Regions from separate parts of the Sinorhizobium sp. FG01 genome, predicted to be linked through region 1. Evidence: riboswitches for the same ligand, from Rfam matches in the RefSeq annotation. Region 1 holds a riboswitch; the other holds the start of a gene.
What was found. Region 1 has a riboswitch for FMN ahead of CO656_RS07365 (6,7-dimethyl-8-ribityllumazine synthase). Riboswitches for the same ligand answer to the same signal wherever they lie in the genome.

Region 1 (7,450 bases):
ACGGCGAGGTAGTAGGCGACAGGATAGGCCACCAGAAGGCAGAGCAGAGCGCCGGCTGGCGCAAGCATCAGCGTGTTCCAGAAGGCTGCGGCGCGCGTCGGCAGGTTTGCGAACTGGGCGAAGGTGAAAGCCGCCTGATAGCCGCCTTCCGGCGCCCGCTCGCCGAAAGCGAAGACGAGCATGGCGATGAAGGGGAGAACGAGAAAGACACAAAGCCACGCCGCCGCCGGCGCTACCAGCGCCGCCGTCACCAGGTTCCTCTTCGTGTTCTTTGCCGCACGCATGGTCAGTCCGTTGAAACGTGTATTGAACTGGGCCCTCATCCAGCCCGCCGGCCACCTTCTCCCCTTCGAACGGGGAGAGGGAACCCGCGGCGCCCGTCCCCTCTCTCGCTGGCGGGGAAGGCTAGGGTGAGGGGCGAACTTTCGACCTCACGCCGACTTGAAGCGGGCCATCAGTTCGGCGCGACCGGGATCTGTCAGCGTCACCGCGGCGCCGAATTCGAGCGGCGTCAGCGCCGCCTCGTCCGGATAGACGATCTTGTTCGACGTCACCTCCGGTGGCAGCAACTTCAAGACGCGGCTGTCGGTCGTCGGCGCGCCGTTGGCGATGTGCTCCTTGACGGCGTTTTCGGGCATCATCAGATAGTTGAGCAGCGCATAGCCGGCGGGCTTGTTGGCCGCACTCTTCGGGATCGCGTAGAAATCCGACCAGATTTCGCCGCCATCCTTGCCGAGCACGAATTGGATTTCCGGCATGTCGCGGTTGAGCTGGGCGCCGTCATTGGTCCAGCACATTGTCATCCAGGCGTCCGTCGCCCGCATCGCCGGCTGGTAGTCGCTGTTGATCGCGTAGAGATGCGGCTTGACCTTGATCAGCAGCTCCTCGGCCTTGGCGAGTTCCTCCGGCTTGATTGAGTTAAAGGAAAATCCAAGCGAGACGAGTGCGTTGCCGATGGTGGTGAGCTGGTAGTCATGCACCATGGCGCGACCGTCGGCCTCGGCCATCGCCACCTCGAAGAACTCCTTCCAGCTCGTAACCGGCTTTTTGATCTTGTCGCTGTTCACGGCAATGCCGGTCGTGCCCCAGTTCTTCGGCACCGCATAGGTCTTGCCGTCGATGACGCCTTCATTGGTGAAGCGGGCGTTTTCCGTCGAGGCGTCGTAGTTCGGGAGCTTCGACAGGTCGAGCTCATCGATGAGGCCGAGCTTTGCATAGGTCGAAATCGTGTAATTGGTCGGGACGAAGAGGTCCCAACCGGTGCCGCCTGCCTGCAGCTTCGCAAGCATTTCCTCGTTCGAGCCGAAAACGTTGACTTCTACGGCGACGCCAGTCGCGGCCCTGAAGGCTTCGAAGGTGGCGGGATCATGATAGTTCGGCCAGGTCGCGAGCGACATCTGCGTGCCGAGGTCTTCGGCAAAAGCCGTCGCGGTGAAGAGGCCGGGCGCGCGCGCCAGGACGGCAGTGGCAAGCCCGAGGCCGGTGACGCAGAGAAAATGGCGGCGGGTCACCGAACCGCGTTTCAGGCGCATCAGCTCGTCCGCAAGCTTTTCCGCGGTGATCGGGGCATTCTCTCTGTACCACTTGGTCATGATGCTGTTCCCTTGTCGTTGACATGCATTTGATGGCAGAGCGTCGGCCCGTTCAGGCCGGAAAGACATGCATTGCGTTGGGATCGAAGCGGAGTCCGATCCTTTCTCCAGGTTCTGCGAGGTCGGACTCATCCAGGCTGCGGCGGTCGGCGGTCACCAGAAAATCGCCAAGCCCGTCAACCTCGACGGAGTATTCGACCGATGAGCCGAGGAAGATGCGGTGGGTCACCGTGCCATGCAGCGTGGCGGTATCGTCACGCACAAGGCTTATCGATTCCGGACGGAGCGCCACCATGGCCGCACCCGCGGTTCCATTGGCACGCGCGGGCTTTGCCAAACCGACGCCATTTGCCAGCCGCACCGCATTCGCGCCGGGCTCGACCGTCGCTTCGATGCGATTGGTCTTGCCGACGAAATCGGCGACGAAAAGATTCGCCGGGCGATCGTAGATTTCCTGCGGCGGCCCGATCTGGACCACTCGCCCGGCATTCATAACGCAGACGAGATCGCTCATCGACAGCGCTTCTTCCTGGTCGTGCGTGACGAGCATGAAGGTGATGCCGAGCTCGCGCTGGAGGCTCTGGAGTTCGATCTGCATCGCTGTGCGCAGCTTCTTGTCGAGCGCGGCAAGAGGCTCATCGAGGAGCAACACCTTCGGCTTGTTGACGATGGCGCGGGCAAGCGCCACGCGCTGTTGCTGTCCGCCCGACATCTCGTGAATGCGGCGCTTGCCGAAGCCGGCAAGACGGACCATCTCCAGCGCCTCCCGGGCGCGGCGGCTGATTTCGGCCGCCGCAATGCGCGGGCGCATTTGCTTCAGCCCGTAAGCGACGTTCTGCTCGACATCAAGATGGGGGAACAGCGCGTATTGCTGGAAGACCATATTGACCGGGCGCCGATAGGCCGGCACGCCGTTCATAGGCTGGCCACCGATATAGACCATCCCCGCGCTTGGCTGTTCGAAGCCGCCGATCATTCGCAGGCAGGTGGTCTTGCCGCAGCCGGACGGGCCGAGCAGCGCGACGAAAGCCCCCTTGGGCACCCCGAGGCTGATATCCGACACCGCCGTCACGCTGCCATAGCGTTTGGCGACCGAACGGAATTCGATGTCGTTTGAATCGGATGTCACGTCTGTTCCCTGCGGCGCTATTATAGGAATCGGACGCGGTCCTTGCGCCTCCTGTTCCCACCGTCATTGCTGACAGCCTAGTCACCGGAAGCCGAGTCGGTATATACCCCGAGAGAGGTATTCCCGCCGGAATTTGCTTGTGAAAGGAGTATACCCTGGTTAAGCCGTCCAAGTGGCAGCGCAGGGGACTGGGGAGGGCGGTTTGGGCGTCGACTTCGAGAAGCTTTTCCAGGCCCTGGCGCCGTTGATGAATGGTTCGGCGATGGGCGACGAGGCCGTCGGCACTGCGTTCCGCCGGCTGATGTCGAGCCTGATAGCCTTCGACTATGTCGTCGTCTTCGCCTATCGTGGCAAGGAGCGTCCGCTTGATCTCTACAGTACTTTCGATGCCAAGGACCATGTGCTCTTCGTGAGCCTCTACCAGGCGGGCCCATACCTGCTCGATCCCTTCTATCATGCCGCCTGTGCGCCCCGACCTGGCGTGTGGCGGATGCGGGAGTTGGCGCCCGATCGCTTTTTCTCCAGCGAATATTACCGCACCTATTATGTGCAGACCGGGCTTGCGGAGGAGGTGGGTTTCTTCGTTCCGATCAGCGAACAGGTCACCGTCGTGCTATCGCTGATGCGGCGGGAGGCGACCGGCCCTTTCGGCGCCGCCGAGTTTGCCCTGCTCAAGAGGGCCGAGCCCTTGGTGGCCGCACTCGCTCGCCATCATTGGGCCGACCTCGACCACCGATTCGACGCGGCGCTCGCGAAAACCGGCCGCAGCCGCCGCAAGGCTTTGCATCCGCCCGCGGACGGGGTCTGGCAACATCTCAACCTCACCGATCGAGAAGCGGCAATCATCGAACTGGTCCTGCAGGGGCATTCATCGGAGTCGATCGGATTAAGGCTCGGCATCTCGACCGGCACCGTCAAAGTCCATCGTCGCAACGTTTATCGCAAGCTCGGAATTTCCTCGCAAACGCAGCTGCTGTCGCTCTACATCAAGAACCTCGGCCACTGACACCTGTCGGTAGCCGCATTATTGGCGAGGCAAAAAAGGGCGCGCCAGCCGGCTGCGCCCTCTCCTTTGCGTCGATTTGTAGTCCGTCAGGCGTTGACCAGCGCCAACTTGGCGCGCGCGTCGAGAATTTGTGCGCAGGCATTCGCAGCTTCTTCGCCCTTGACGACGAAATGGTCGCGGAAGAAGGCGATCAGCGGCTCGCTTTCCTGGAAGTTGTGCGGCGTCAACACTGCGGAGAGCACCGGCACGTCCGTGTCGAGCTGGACGCGCATCATGCCGTCCAGCACGATTCCGGCGACGAAGTCGTGGCGATAGATGCCGCCGTTGACGACGAAGGCGGTGCCGAGGATCGCCGAGTAGCGTCCGGTCTTGGCGAGCTTCTGCGTATGCAGCGGAATTTCCAGCGCTCCCGGCACGCCGAAGATCTCGACGTCGGCCGCGTTGCCGCCGAGCTTCGACCACTGGGCGACGAAGGCGTCGACGCACTGGTCGACGATGTCGGCGTGCCAGCGGGCACGGACGATCGCGATCTTGGTGGAGGGGTGGGAAAGAATGGTCATGGTCTCAAGCCTTTCAGGGTTGGCGTTTGTTCCAATGATCCCGTCGGGCGAACATGCATGCACGACAACCCCGCGAAGGGTTCGCACTGCTTGCTCTCTTCCATCCGGACTGTGACCGTCGGCTCCGGAATCTGACCGGATCTGCTGACCTTCAGACACTGCACAGTTCCTTAAATCGAGATCGATTTAAGGACAGAATCATGCAGCAACTCAAAGTGCTACAGCGACCTTTGCGCGTCCATGGACGCGCGGAGCTGCATTGCCTGAAGCGCTCGCGGGCTTCGATCATCAGACCGCTGGTCCGCCGATCGCTACCGCCGGTGGGGAATTTCACCCCGCCCTGAGAACGCGTGCGACTATATACGGAGAGCAGCGCCCGTCAAACGCAGGCTCCGACGAAAATGCGAGAAATCACGACAGATTTTTCCGGGAAAGATCGAGGCCGGAACGAAATCGTTCCGGCCATCACTACTCGCGGATGACCAACAGGTCCTTGGCGGCGAAGCGCAGGCTGACATTCTCGCCGGCAACAGGCGGTGTAATGCCCGGATCGTTGAACATGTCGAACGAGATGACATCATCGCCAACCCGCAGCTTGGTGCGGATGACCGAGCCGAGGAAGCTCGTCGAGACGACTTCGCCGGGCAGCGCGGTATCGCCTTTGGAGCCCTCGGCGATCGAACCCGCCTCCGGCCGAAGCGCCAGCGAAATGCTGTCCCCGCCCTTGAGGCCGGCAATCGGCTCTTTCAGGGCAATCCGCTGCCCGCCGATGGTGACCGCACCGGTGGCGGGATCGGCGACCTTGCCCTCGATGATATTGAGCGTTCCGACGAAGGAAGCGACGAAGCGGGTCGCCGGCGTGTTGTAGATCTCGAACGGGGTGCCGATCTGGTCGGCGCGGCCGGCATTCATCACCACGATCCGGTCGGAGATCGACAGCGCCTCCTCCTGGTCGTGGGTGACGAACACCGTGGTGATGCCGAGCTGCTGCTGGATCTGCCGGATCTCTTCGCGCAGCGAGATGCGAATCTTCGCATCGAGCGCCGAGAGCGGCTCGTCGAGCAGCAGCACTTGCGGCTTCACGGCAAGCGCGCGGGCGAGCGCCACACGCTGCTGCTGGCCGCCGGACAGTTGATAGGGGAAGCGGTCCGCCAGGTGCTCGAGCTTGATGAGCCCGAGCATCTGCTTCACCCGGATATCGATGTCCGTTTTGGTGGCGCCGGCGACCTTCAGGCCGAAGGCGACATTGTCATGGACGTTCATGTTGGGAAACAGCGCATAGGCCTGGAAGACCATGCCGATATTGCGCTGGTTCGGCTTCAGAGCGCCCTGGTCCTGGCCGTTGATGACGATCGAGCCGCCGGACGGCGTCTCGAAACCGGCGATCATGCGCAGGATCGTGGTCTTGCCGCAGCCGGACGGGCCGAGGAAGGAGACGAACTCGCCCTTTTCGATGCCCATGTTGAAATTATGAACGACCTGAACCGGGCCGAAGGATTTCTGAATATTGGTCAGTGTCAGGAAAGCCATGTGATCAAGCCTTGGGCGAAGCGGATTTCTGGAAGCGGGAGACGAGCTGGATCAGCCCCATGCTCAGCCACGTGATTGCGAAAGCGATGACGGCGAGCGCCGAAGGCTCATAGGCCTTATTGGCGCCGACGAGCTGCAGATAGGGACCGAAAGCCGGGCGGTTGAGCAGCGCCGCCATGGTGAATTCGCCCATGACGATGGCGAAGGTGATGAAGGCGCCGGAAAGCACGCCGCTCATCACATTCGGGAAGATGCAGCGGAAAAGGATCGTCGGCCATTTGGCGCCGAGGCTTTCGGCGGCCTCCGTCAAAGTCCTGACGTCGATCGCCCGCATCGCCGTGTCGACGGCGCGGTACATGTAGGGAAGCGACAGGGTCATGTAGGAGAACATCAACAGCGCGTTGGTGCCGGAGGTCGAACCGGTGAGCGGCAGGATCGACGAGGAATTGTAGAGCCTCAGATAGCCGAAGACGATAACGATAGCCGGAATGACGAGCGGCAGCAGCGTGACGAACTCGACGATCGGCCGCACCTGCGGCAGGCGTAGCCGCACCCAGTACGCCGTCGGCACGACGAGCAGCATGCCGAAGACGATCGTCAGTACGGCCATCAGCATCGAATAGCCGAAGGTCTCGCGAAACTGGATGTCGGAGAAAACCGACTGGTAGGCGTCGAAGGAATAGGCGCCGCGTCGCATGCGCAGCGAGAACTCCAGCGTGCCGAGCAGCGGAATGATGAAATAGCTGGCTCCGATGGCGATGGCGATCCAGGCGCCGAGGCGTTGTGCTTTCATTTCTGCCACCGTTCGGCGCGCATGCGCAGCCAGATATAGAGAATGTTGGAAATGCCGGTGATGACGATCATGCCGAGGGCGAGCGCATAGCCGAGATTGGGGTTGTGCAACACGTCGCCGCGGATCTGCGCGTAGAGCAGGATCGGCACGATGTTGAGCGAACTGCCGGTCAGCGCGTAAGCCGTGGCGATGGCGCCGAAGGCATTGGCGAAGAGCAGGAGAGTCGTGCCGAGCAGGCTCGGCCAGAGGATCGGCAGCGCCACCATGCGCCAATATTGCCAGGTGGAGGCGCCGAGGATTTCGGCCGCCTCGCGCCACTCTTTCTTGAGGCCGTCCAGCGCCGGGGTGAGGATCAGCACCATCAGCGGGATCTGGAAATACATATAGGTGATGGTGAGGCCGAAGAAGCTCAGGAGATTGAAACCGGTTCCGTAAAGATTGAAGCCGAACCAGTCGCGCAAAAAGACGGTGACGAGCCCGGTGCGGCCGAGCGTCGAAAGAAACGCGAAAGCGAGCGGCACGCCCGCGAAATTGGAGGCGACGCCGGAGAAGGTCAGCAGGCCGGAGCGGATCCAGTTCGGAACTCCGCCGAGCACGACCGCCCAGGCGAGGAAGAAGCCGATCAGCGCGCCGCCGAGCGAGGAGGCGACCGACACGCGGATCGAGATCCAGTAGGCGCTCATGATCGTCGGCGTGAAGAGATCGGCGAGATTCTTGAAGGTGAAGGTTCCTTCGGGCGTCAGAAAGGCGCCGGTGACGAGGTAGAGCGTCGGAACGATCAGGAACATCAGCGCAAAAATCGCGAACGGGGCTATCCCGAGCCAATCGATGACCGCTCGT
Region 2 (7,450 bases), on a different contig from region 1:
ATCTCGCACCGTCTCGAGGAAATCCGCCAGATCGCCGACCGCGTCGTCGTCATGCGCGATGGCGCCAAGGTCAAGGAATTCGACAGCGGCGACGTGCCGATCCGCACCATCGTCGAGGCCATGGTCGGGCGCTCGCTCGAGCGCATGTTCCCGGCCCTGCCAGCGCCTCGGGAAGAGGTGACGCTTGAGGTCCGCGATCTCACCTCGCCGACGAATGCATTCCGCAATATCAGCTTTTCAGTCCGAAAGGGCGAGGTGTTCGGCATCGCCGGCCTGATGGGCGCCGGCCGAACCGAACTCGTGCGCGCCATCACCGGCGCCGATCCGATTTCGGGTGGCGAGATTCTCTTGAATGGCAAAGCCGTCACGCCCCGCTCGCCAATCGAGGCGATTCGCAGCGGGATGGTTCTCGTGCCGGAGGACCGCAAGCTCCAGGGCGTCGTGCTCGATCATTCGATCGCGGAGAACATCGGCTATGCCAATCTCGGCGCAATTGCCCGCAACGGCTGGGTTGCCTCCCGCCGTCTGCAACAGTTTACCGACGAGTGCATCAGGAAATTCGGCGTGAAGGGCCGCGGGCACCAGAACGCCGGCGAGCTTTCCGGCGGCAACCAGCAGAAGGTGGTGCTCGCCAAATGGCTGGCGCGCAAGCCGCAGGTCGTCGTGCTCGACGAACCGACGCGCGGCATCGATGTCGGCGCCCGCTCGTCGATCTACGACCTCATCATGGATCTCGCCCACCAGGGGGTCGCGGTCATCGTGGTCAGTTCCGATCTCGAAGAAGTGCTTGGCGTCTCCAACCGGATCATGGTCATGGCCCAGGGCAGACAGACCGGCATTCTTGACCGCGAGGACGCAAACGACGTGTCGGTCATGGAACTCGCGACGATTTGAACAAGGAAGAAATTCATGTCTGAAATCACGCTCAATGCGCCGAGATTGTTCGATCTCTCCGGCAACGTCGCCTTCGTCACGGGGGCGGGCAGCGGCATCGGGCAACGCATCGCCATGGGGCTGGCGCAGTGCGGCGCCGACGTTGCGCTGCTCGATCGCCGCACGGACGACGGACTGTCGAAGACCGCGGAATTCATCGCCGGCACGGGGCGCCGCAGCATCCGGATCGCCGCTGACGTGACCAATGGCGGGGCGCTCAACGAGGCGGTCGCCCGCACCGAAGCGGAACTCGGCCCGCTTGCCCTTGCCGTGAACGCGGCCGGCATCGCCAATGCCAATCCGGCCGAGGAGATGGAGGAAAGCCAATTCCAGACGATGATGGACATCAACCTGAAGGGCGTTTTCCTGTCCTGCCAGGCGGAAGCCCGCGCCATGCTGAAGAACGGCCGCGGCTCGATCGTCAACATCGCCTCGATGTCCGGCGTGATCGTCAACCGCGGCCTCAGCCAGTGCCACTACAATGCCTCGAAGGCCGGCGTCATTCATATGACGAAGTCGATGGCGATGGAATGGGTGGGCCGCGGCGTCCGCGTCAACACGATCAGTCCCGGCTACACGGCCACACCGATGAACACCCGGCCGGAAATGGTGCATCAGACCAAGCTGTTCGAGGAGCAGACCCCGATGCAGCGCATGGCGACGGTGGACGAGATGGTCGGGCCTGCCGTCTTCCTTCTTTCGAATGCGGCAAGCTTCGTGACCGGCGTCGACCTCCTGGTCGATGGCGGCTTCTGCTGCTGGTAAATATCACGGGGCCAGCCTGAGCGGGCCTCTTGCTTTTTGCCGGTGAAATTCCTTATCTACGCTTGTTCTCAGGGCGGGGTGAAAATCCCCACCGGCGGTATTCGGAGCAATCCGGGAGCCCGCGAGCGCTCCCGCCGATGCGGAAGGTCAGCAGACCCGGTGAGAGGCCGGGGCCGACGGTTACAGTCCGGATGGAAGAGGACAATGTCAGCAAACCGCTCGTTGTCGGGCGGCGCGGACTTGTTCGCCCAAGGGATGAATAGCGGCCGAAACGCCGCGGTTTGACGCCAATGCTGGCTACCCTTGAAAGGCAATGGAATGGCAATCTCGAAAATTGAAGACGCAATCGCGGCCCTGGCGCTGGGCGGCATGGTCGTGGTCGTCGACGACGAGGACCGGGAGAATGAAGGCGACATCATCGTCGCCTCGGACGCGGTGACGCCCGAAACGATCGCGTTCATGATGAAGCACGCCCGCGGGCTGATCTGCGTCGCGATGGAAGGAGAGCGTCTCGATGCCCTCGACATCCCGCTCATGGTCCCGCAGAACACCGAGCTCCACAAAACCGCATTCACGGTCTCCGTCGATTACCTACCCGCAACCACCACCGGCATTTCCGCAGCCGACCGGGCCGCGACCATCCAGGCGCTGATGGATCCCGGCGTGCGTCCGGCGGACTTCGCCCGGCCGGGGCATATTTTTCCGCTGCGGGCGCATACGAACGGCGTACGCGGCCGGCCGGGGCACACCGAGGCGGCAGTTGAGCTGGCACGCCTCGCCGGCAAGTCCCCATCGGGCGTCATCTGCGAAGTTGCCAACGACGACGGAACGATGGCCCGGCTTCCGGAGCTCGTGGTGTTCGCAGAAACGCACCGGCTTCCGCTGATCACCATCAGAGATCTGATCGCATTCGTCGAGCAGCCGGCCAACGCGACACAGGCTGCCTAACTGCCGAGTGAGGCACGCCGCCACGCGCTGCCTCTCGTCGGGCTCACTCGGGCAAGCCCGCCAGCCGCAATCCATCGGCGAACCGCGCCAGGTCTTCCGGCCGGTGGATCGGCAGCCAAGCCTTAAGATTGGAGACGCGTAAGGACGGATCAAGCGCACGCAGGCGCTGCATTGCGTGGCCCGCCTCGTCAAGGCGCCCGGCAAGCGCATGGCTTGCCGCCAGCAAAGCGACCGCGACCAGCAGGCTGGGCAGGTTCCCCAATGCCTTTTCCGCCCAGGCCGAGGCGGGATCAAAGCGCCCGGCGAAGAAATTTGCCAGCGCCATCCCGACCTGCATGCGGAACATTTCCGGATCCAGCGGGCTCAGCCGAACGGCATGGGCGAGGTGCTCCATTGCGGCGTCTGTCTCACCGCGAAGCGCGCGGAGCGCACCGCCGAGGAACCAGGCGGTGGCGAGATTGGGGTTGAGCAGCACGGCCCTGTCGAGCAAGGCGATGCCGCCGTCGAGGTCGCCGGCGAGATGGGCGAACGCATGCCCGCCTCTCGTCAGGGCGACCGCGTCGTCCCGGCCGTGTTCCACTGCCAGCCGCGCCAACCGCACGCCTTCGGCGATCTCGCGGTCCCGCTCGGTCATCCAGCCGTTTAACTTGCGCCAAAAATGGCACCAGGCCGCCGCGGCATAGGCCGAGGCAAATTCGGGGTCGAGCTCGATCGCCCTGTAAAACAAGCGCAGCGCCGCCTCGATTGCTTCGCGGGTTCCGTTGTGCAGCTTCGCCATACCGCGAAGATAGTAGTCGTAGGCGTCCAGGCTCTCCGTCGGCTTGCGCTTGGCGCGCTCGATCTCGGCGCGTTCGAGCTGAGGTGAGATCGCGCCGACGACGGTTTCGGCCATCTGGTCTTGCAGCTCGAAGATGTCGTCGAGCGTGCCTTCGAAGCGCTCCGCCCAGAGATGCGTCCCGCTCGTGGCATCGATGAGCTGCCCGGTGATGCGCACCTTGTTTGCCGCCTTGCGCACGCTGCCCTCCAGCACGTAGCGCACGCCGAGCTCTTGGCCGACGTCCTTCACATCCACCGTCCGGCCCTTGTAGGCAAAACTCGAATTGCGGGCGATGACGAACAGCCATCGGATGCGCGACAGTGCGGCTATGATGTCCTCCACCACGCCGTCGGCGAAATAGTCCTGCTCCGGGTCGCCGCTGAGATTCTGGAAGGGCAGGACGGTGATCGAGGGCTTGTCCGGAAGGACGAGCTTGGAAGGAGGCTCCCGCGCTTCGCCGGCGGAGTGACCGACGATGCTTTGCCCGTCGGGCTCGCTCGGCTTCGCGGCCTCGCCGGTCTCGATCGCGCCTATGAAGCGGAAGCCCTTGCGGGCGACCGTCCGGACCAGGCGCTGCTCCTCGCCGTTGTCGCCGATCGCCTTGCGAACCGCGTTGATGTGGCTGGTGATCGTCGATTCCGAGACGATCCGGCCGCTCCATACCGCCTGCAACAAATCGTCCTTGCTGACGACGCGGTCGCGGTTCGTGACGAGATGCAGCAGCAGGTCGAAGACCTGCGGTCCGACGGTCACCACTTCCGAGCGCAGGGTCAGCTCTCGACGCTCGGGGTCGAGCACATAGTCTCCAAACACGAATTGCACGTCGGCATCCCTCGACCGAGCGGCTCGGCTTGCCAGCCGGAGCAGCGGCGACACTTCTGTCCATTGATAGCACGGCTCGCCGTAACGCGCGCGCACCTCGGCCGCAAGGATGATCGGCAGCCGCCTTGGACGAATAACCAAGCTTCCCTCAAGGTCAATTCAAGCCCGCGGCAAGGACTTCCGGCAAGCTTGCAGGCACTCTCCACCCGGATCGACGGCAATGGTGCGGTCGGCAGAAACGGAGAGAGCCATGAAGATCGTCGTCATTGGAGGCACCGGCCTCATCGGATCGAAAGTCGTGAAGAACCTCAGGGAGCGCGGCCATGAGGCCCTCGCCGCTGCCCCGAACACCGGCGTCAACACCATCACCCGCGAGGGCCTGGCCGAAGCGCTGGACGGGGCGGAGATCGTCGTCGACGTCGCCAACGCGCCGGTTTGGGAAGACAAGGCAGTCCTCGAATTTTTCGAAACGTCGGGCCGCAACCTGTTGGCCGCGGAAGCTGCCGCCGGCGTCCGCCACCACGTGGCCCTCTCGATCGTCGGCAGCGAACGGCTTCCCGACAACGGCTACTTCCGGGCGAAGGTCGCGCAGGAAAACCTTATCAAGGCGTCCGGCATTCCCTATACCATCCTGCGCGCCACGCAGTTCTTCGAGTTCGTCAACGGCATTGCCCAGGCGGGGACGGTCGGCGAGGAAATTCGCCTGTCGCCGGCGCTTTTCCAGCCCATGGCCTCCGACGACGTTGCGGCGGCGCTCACCGATGTCGCGCTCGCGCCGCCTGCAAACGGCACGGTCGAAGTCGCCGGTCCGGAGGCGATGCCGCTCGACGAGTTGGTCAGGCGCTTCCTCAAGGCAACCAAGGACACGCGCAAGGTCGTACCGGACGTTCACGCCCGCTACTTCGGCTCCGTCCTCGACGATCAATCGCTGACCCCAGGCAGCAATGCACGCATCGGTGCAATCCGGTTCGAGGATTGGCTCGCCCGGCAAGCCGCCCACTGAGTCTCCGGCGAGCCGCCAAGATGAACGCGGCCCCGCACATCTTTACGACAGCTACCCTCGAAGGAGAAATGCCATGCTTGCACGATTTCTCTCGGCTGCTGCCCTGGCAGCGCTTTCGATCACTGCAGCTTCCGCCGATGACAGGCCGGCGGGCAAGGTGACCGTCGTCTTCGACCACGCGCTTCCCAACGTCCCTGGCAAGAGCATGAAGGGCGTGCTCGTCGAGTACGGGCCGGGCGGCGGGTCGCCGGCCCACACTCATCCGAAGTCCGCCTTTATCTATGCGACGGTGCTCGAGGGCGCGATCCGCAGCAGCGTCAACGGTTCGCCGGAAAAGGTCTACAGGGCCGGCGAGAACTTCTACGAGGAGCCGGGCTCCCATCATCAGGTGAGCGCGAATGCCAGCGACACGGAACCTGCCCGACTGCTGGCGGTGTTTGTCGTCGACACCGACGAAACGGAACTGACCACGCCCATCGGACAATAACCACGTCGTTCGATGCCCGCAGCCCTGGGAGGCAACCGCCGCAAGGGCTGCTTACCGGGCCATCGGCATTTCAACAGGAACTGAGAAAATGGATACGCTCGAGGACAAGATCGCCATCGTCACCGGCAGGAGCCCCGCGAAAGGTGTCGTCGCGGCGAAGTCCAAAAAGAAAAAGATCGCCGGCTTGGCTCTGTGCGTCGGCGCCGTCGCCGTCATGGCCGGCGGCTGGGCCTGGGCCCGTTCGGGCGGCGGGGCGTCGACCGACAATGCCTATGTCCGCGGCGACGTGACTTCGCTCGCGCCGAAGGTTGCGGGCTATGTCACGGCCGTTGCGGTTCAGGACAACCAGACGGTCCGAGCGGGTGACGTCCTGTTCCGCATCGACGATCGCGACTACCGTGCACGGCTTCAACAGGCCGTCGCCAATGTCGAAGCCGCCCAGGCTCGGCTCATCAACGTCGATGCGGAGACCGAGCTTCAGCATGCCCTCATCCGCCAGGCCGAAGCCCAGAGCCGGTCGGCCGTGGCGGAGCTCAATTTTGCGATCAAGGCCTATGATCGCCGCCGCGAACTAATCCGCAGCAACACGATCAGCCAGGCCCATGTCGACGAAAGCGATGCGGCACGCACGAGAGCCGAGGCGAACGTGTCAGCCGCCGCCGCAACGGTAGAGGCGCAGCAGCACCGCATCGCCGTCCTTGCCGCTCAGCGCGAAGCGGCCGTTGCTGCCGTGGCGCAGGCGGAGGCGGCGCGCGACCTCGCCCAAATCGATCTCGACAGCACCATCGTACGCGCGCCGGTCGCGGGCGTCATCGGCAACCGCCAGGTCCGCGTCGGTCGGCTTGTCGCGCCCGGCGCCTCCTTGCTCGACATCGTTCCGGTCAATTACGTGTGGGTTGTGGCCAATTTCAAGGAAACCCAGCTCGAACATATCCGGCCCGGCCAGCGCGCCCGCATCACCATCGACGGCTACCCGAACGGGGTGCTTGACGGCGTGGTTGACAGCTTTGCGCCCGGCAGCGGGTCCGCCTTCAGCCTGCTCCCCGCTGACAATGCGACAGGCAACTTCGTTCGCGTCGTCCAACGCGTTCCGGTGAAGATCCGGCTTGCCAAAAATCCGTCCCCCGGACGCATCGTGCCCGGCCTCTCCGCGCGCGTCGAAATCGCGCAGGGAGGCGGCTCATGACCACAGTTTTCACGGCCACAGAGAGCCGCGACAGATCCGCGGCCGGAACCCTTCTAATTGCCGGCATCGTGCTTGCCACCCTCACCGAGGCGGTCGCCAGCACCGTGCTGTCGCTCGGACGCGGCGACATCATCGGCGACACCTACGCGACGCCGGACGAGTTCGCCTGGCTGGACATCGGATATACGACGCTCAAGCTCATCGGGTTCCTGGCTGCCCCCTGGCTCATGAACCGTGTTCGGCCGCTGAACCTCGTCATCGGCGCCACCCTCGTCATGGGCATCGCCTGCGGCACTGCCGCCATAACCGATCGCCTCGACCTGCTGGTCGCGCTCCGCATCGTTCAGGGCCTTTCCGGCGGCATCCTGCTTGTCGGCGGCCAGGCCATCATCTTCTTCACCTATCCGCGATCCCGCCAGCCTATCCTTCAGGCGCTGTTCGCGATGGGAGCCGTCGTCGCCCCCGCGACGATCGCGCCTGCCCTCCAGG

Region 2: linked by a shared signal. The riboswitch ahead of ribB (3,4-dihydroxy-2-butanone-4-phosphate synthase) and the one ahead of CO656_RS07365 (6,7-dimethyl-8-ribityllumazine synthase) in region 1 are both predicted to bind FMN.

Annotation. Positions count from the first base shown of each region.
Region 1 covers NZ_NWTB01000004.1:394,808-402,257, forward strand. Annotated here, with positions in the region: gene CO656_RS07345 (ABC transporter permease) at 1-284, opposite strand, end outside; gene CO656_RS07350 (spermidine/putrescine ABC transporter substrate-binding protein) at 432-1,592, opposite strand; gene CO656_RS07355 (ABC transporter ATP-binding protein) at 1,645-2,721, opposite strand; gene CO656_RS07360 (LuxR C-terminal-related transcriptional regulator) at 2,924-3,727, shown strand; gene CO656_RS07365 (6,7-dimethyl-8-ribityllumazine synthase) at 3,814-4,287, opposite strand; FMN riboswitch at 4,376-4,639, opposite strand; gene CO656_RS07370 (ABC transporter ATP-binding protein) at 4,756-5,817, opposite strand; gene CO656_RS07375 (ABC transporter permease) at 5,822-6,610, opposite strand; gene CO656_RS07380 (ABC transporter permease subunit) at 6,607-7,450, opposite strand, start outside.
Region 2 covers NZ_NWTB01000018.1:49,341-56,790, forward strand. Annotated here, with positions in the region: gene CO656_RS24795 (sugar ABC transporter ATP-binding protein) at 1-894, shown strand, start outside; gene CO656_RS24800 (SDR family oxidoreductase) at 910-1,698, shown strand; FMN riboswitch at 1,759-1,905, shown strand; gene ribB (3,4-dihydroxy-2-butanone-4-phosphate synthase) at 2,017-2,646, shown strand; gene CO656_RS24810 (winged helix-turn-helix domain-containing tetratricopeptide repeat protein) at 2,690-4,285, opposite strand; gene CO656_RS24815 (SDR family oxidoreductase) at 4,536-5,288, shown strand; gene CO656_RS24820 (cupin domain-containing protein) at 5,362-5,775, shown strand; gene CO656_RS24825 (HlyD family secretion protein) at 5,864-6,961, shown strand; gene CO656_RS24830 (DHA2 family efflux MFS transporter permease subunit) at 6,958-7,450, shown strand, end outside.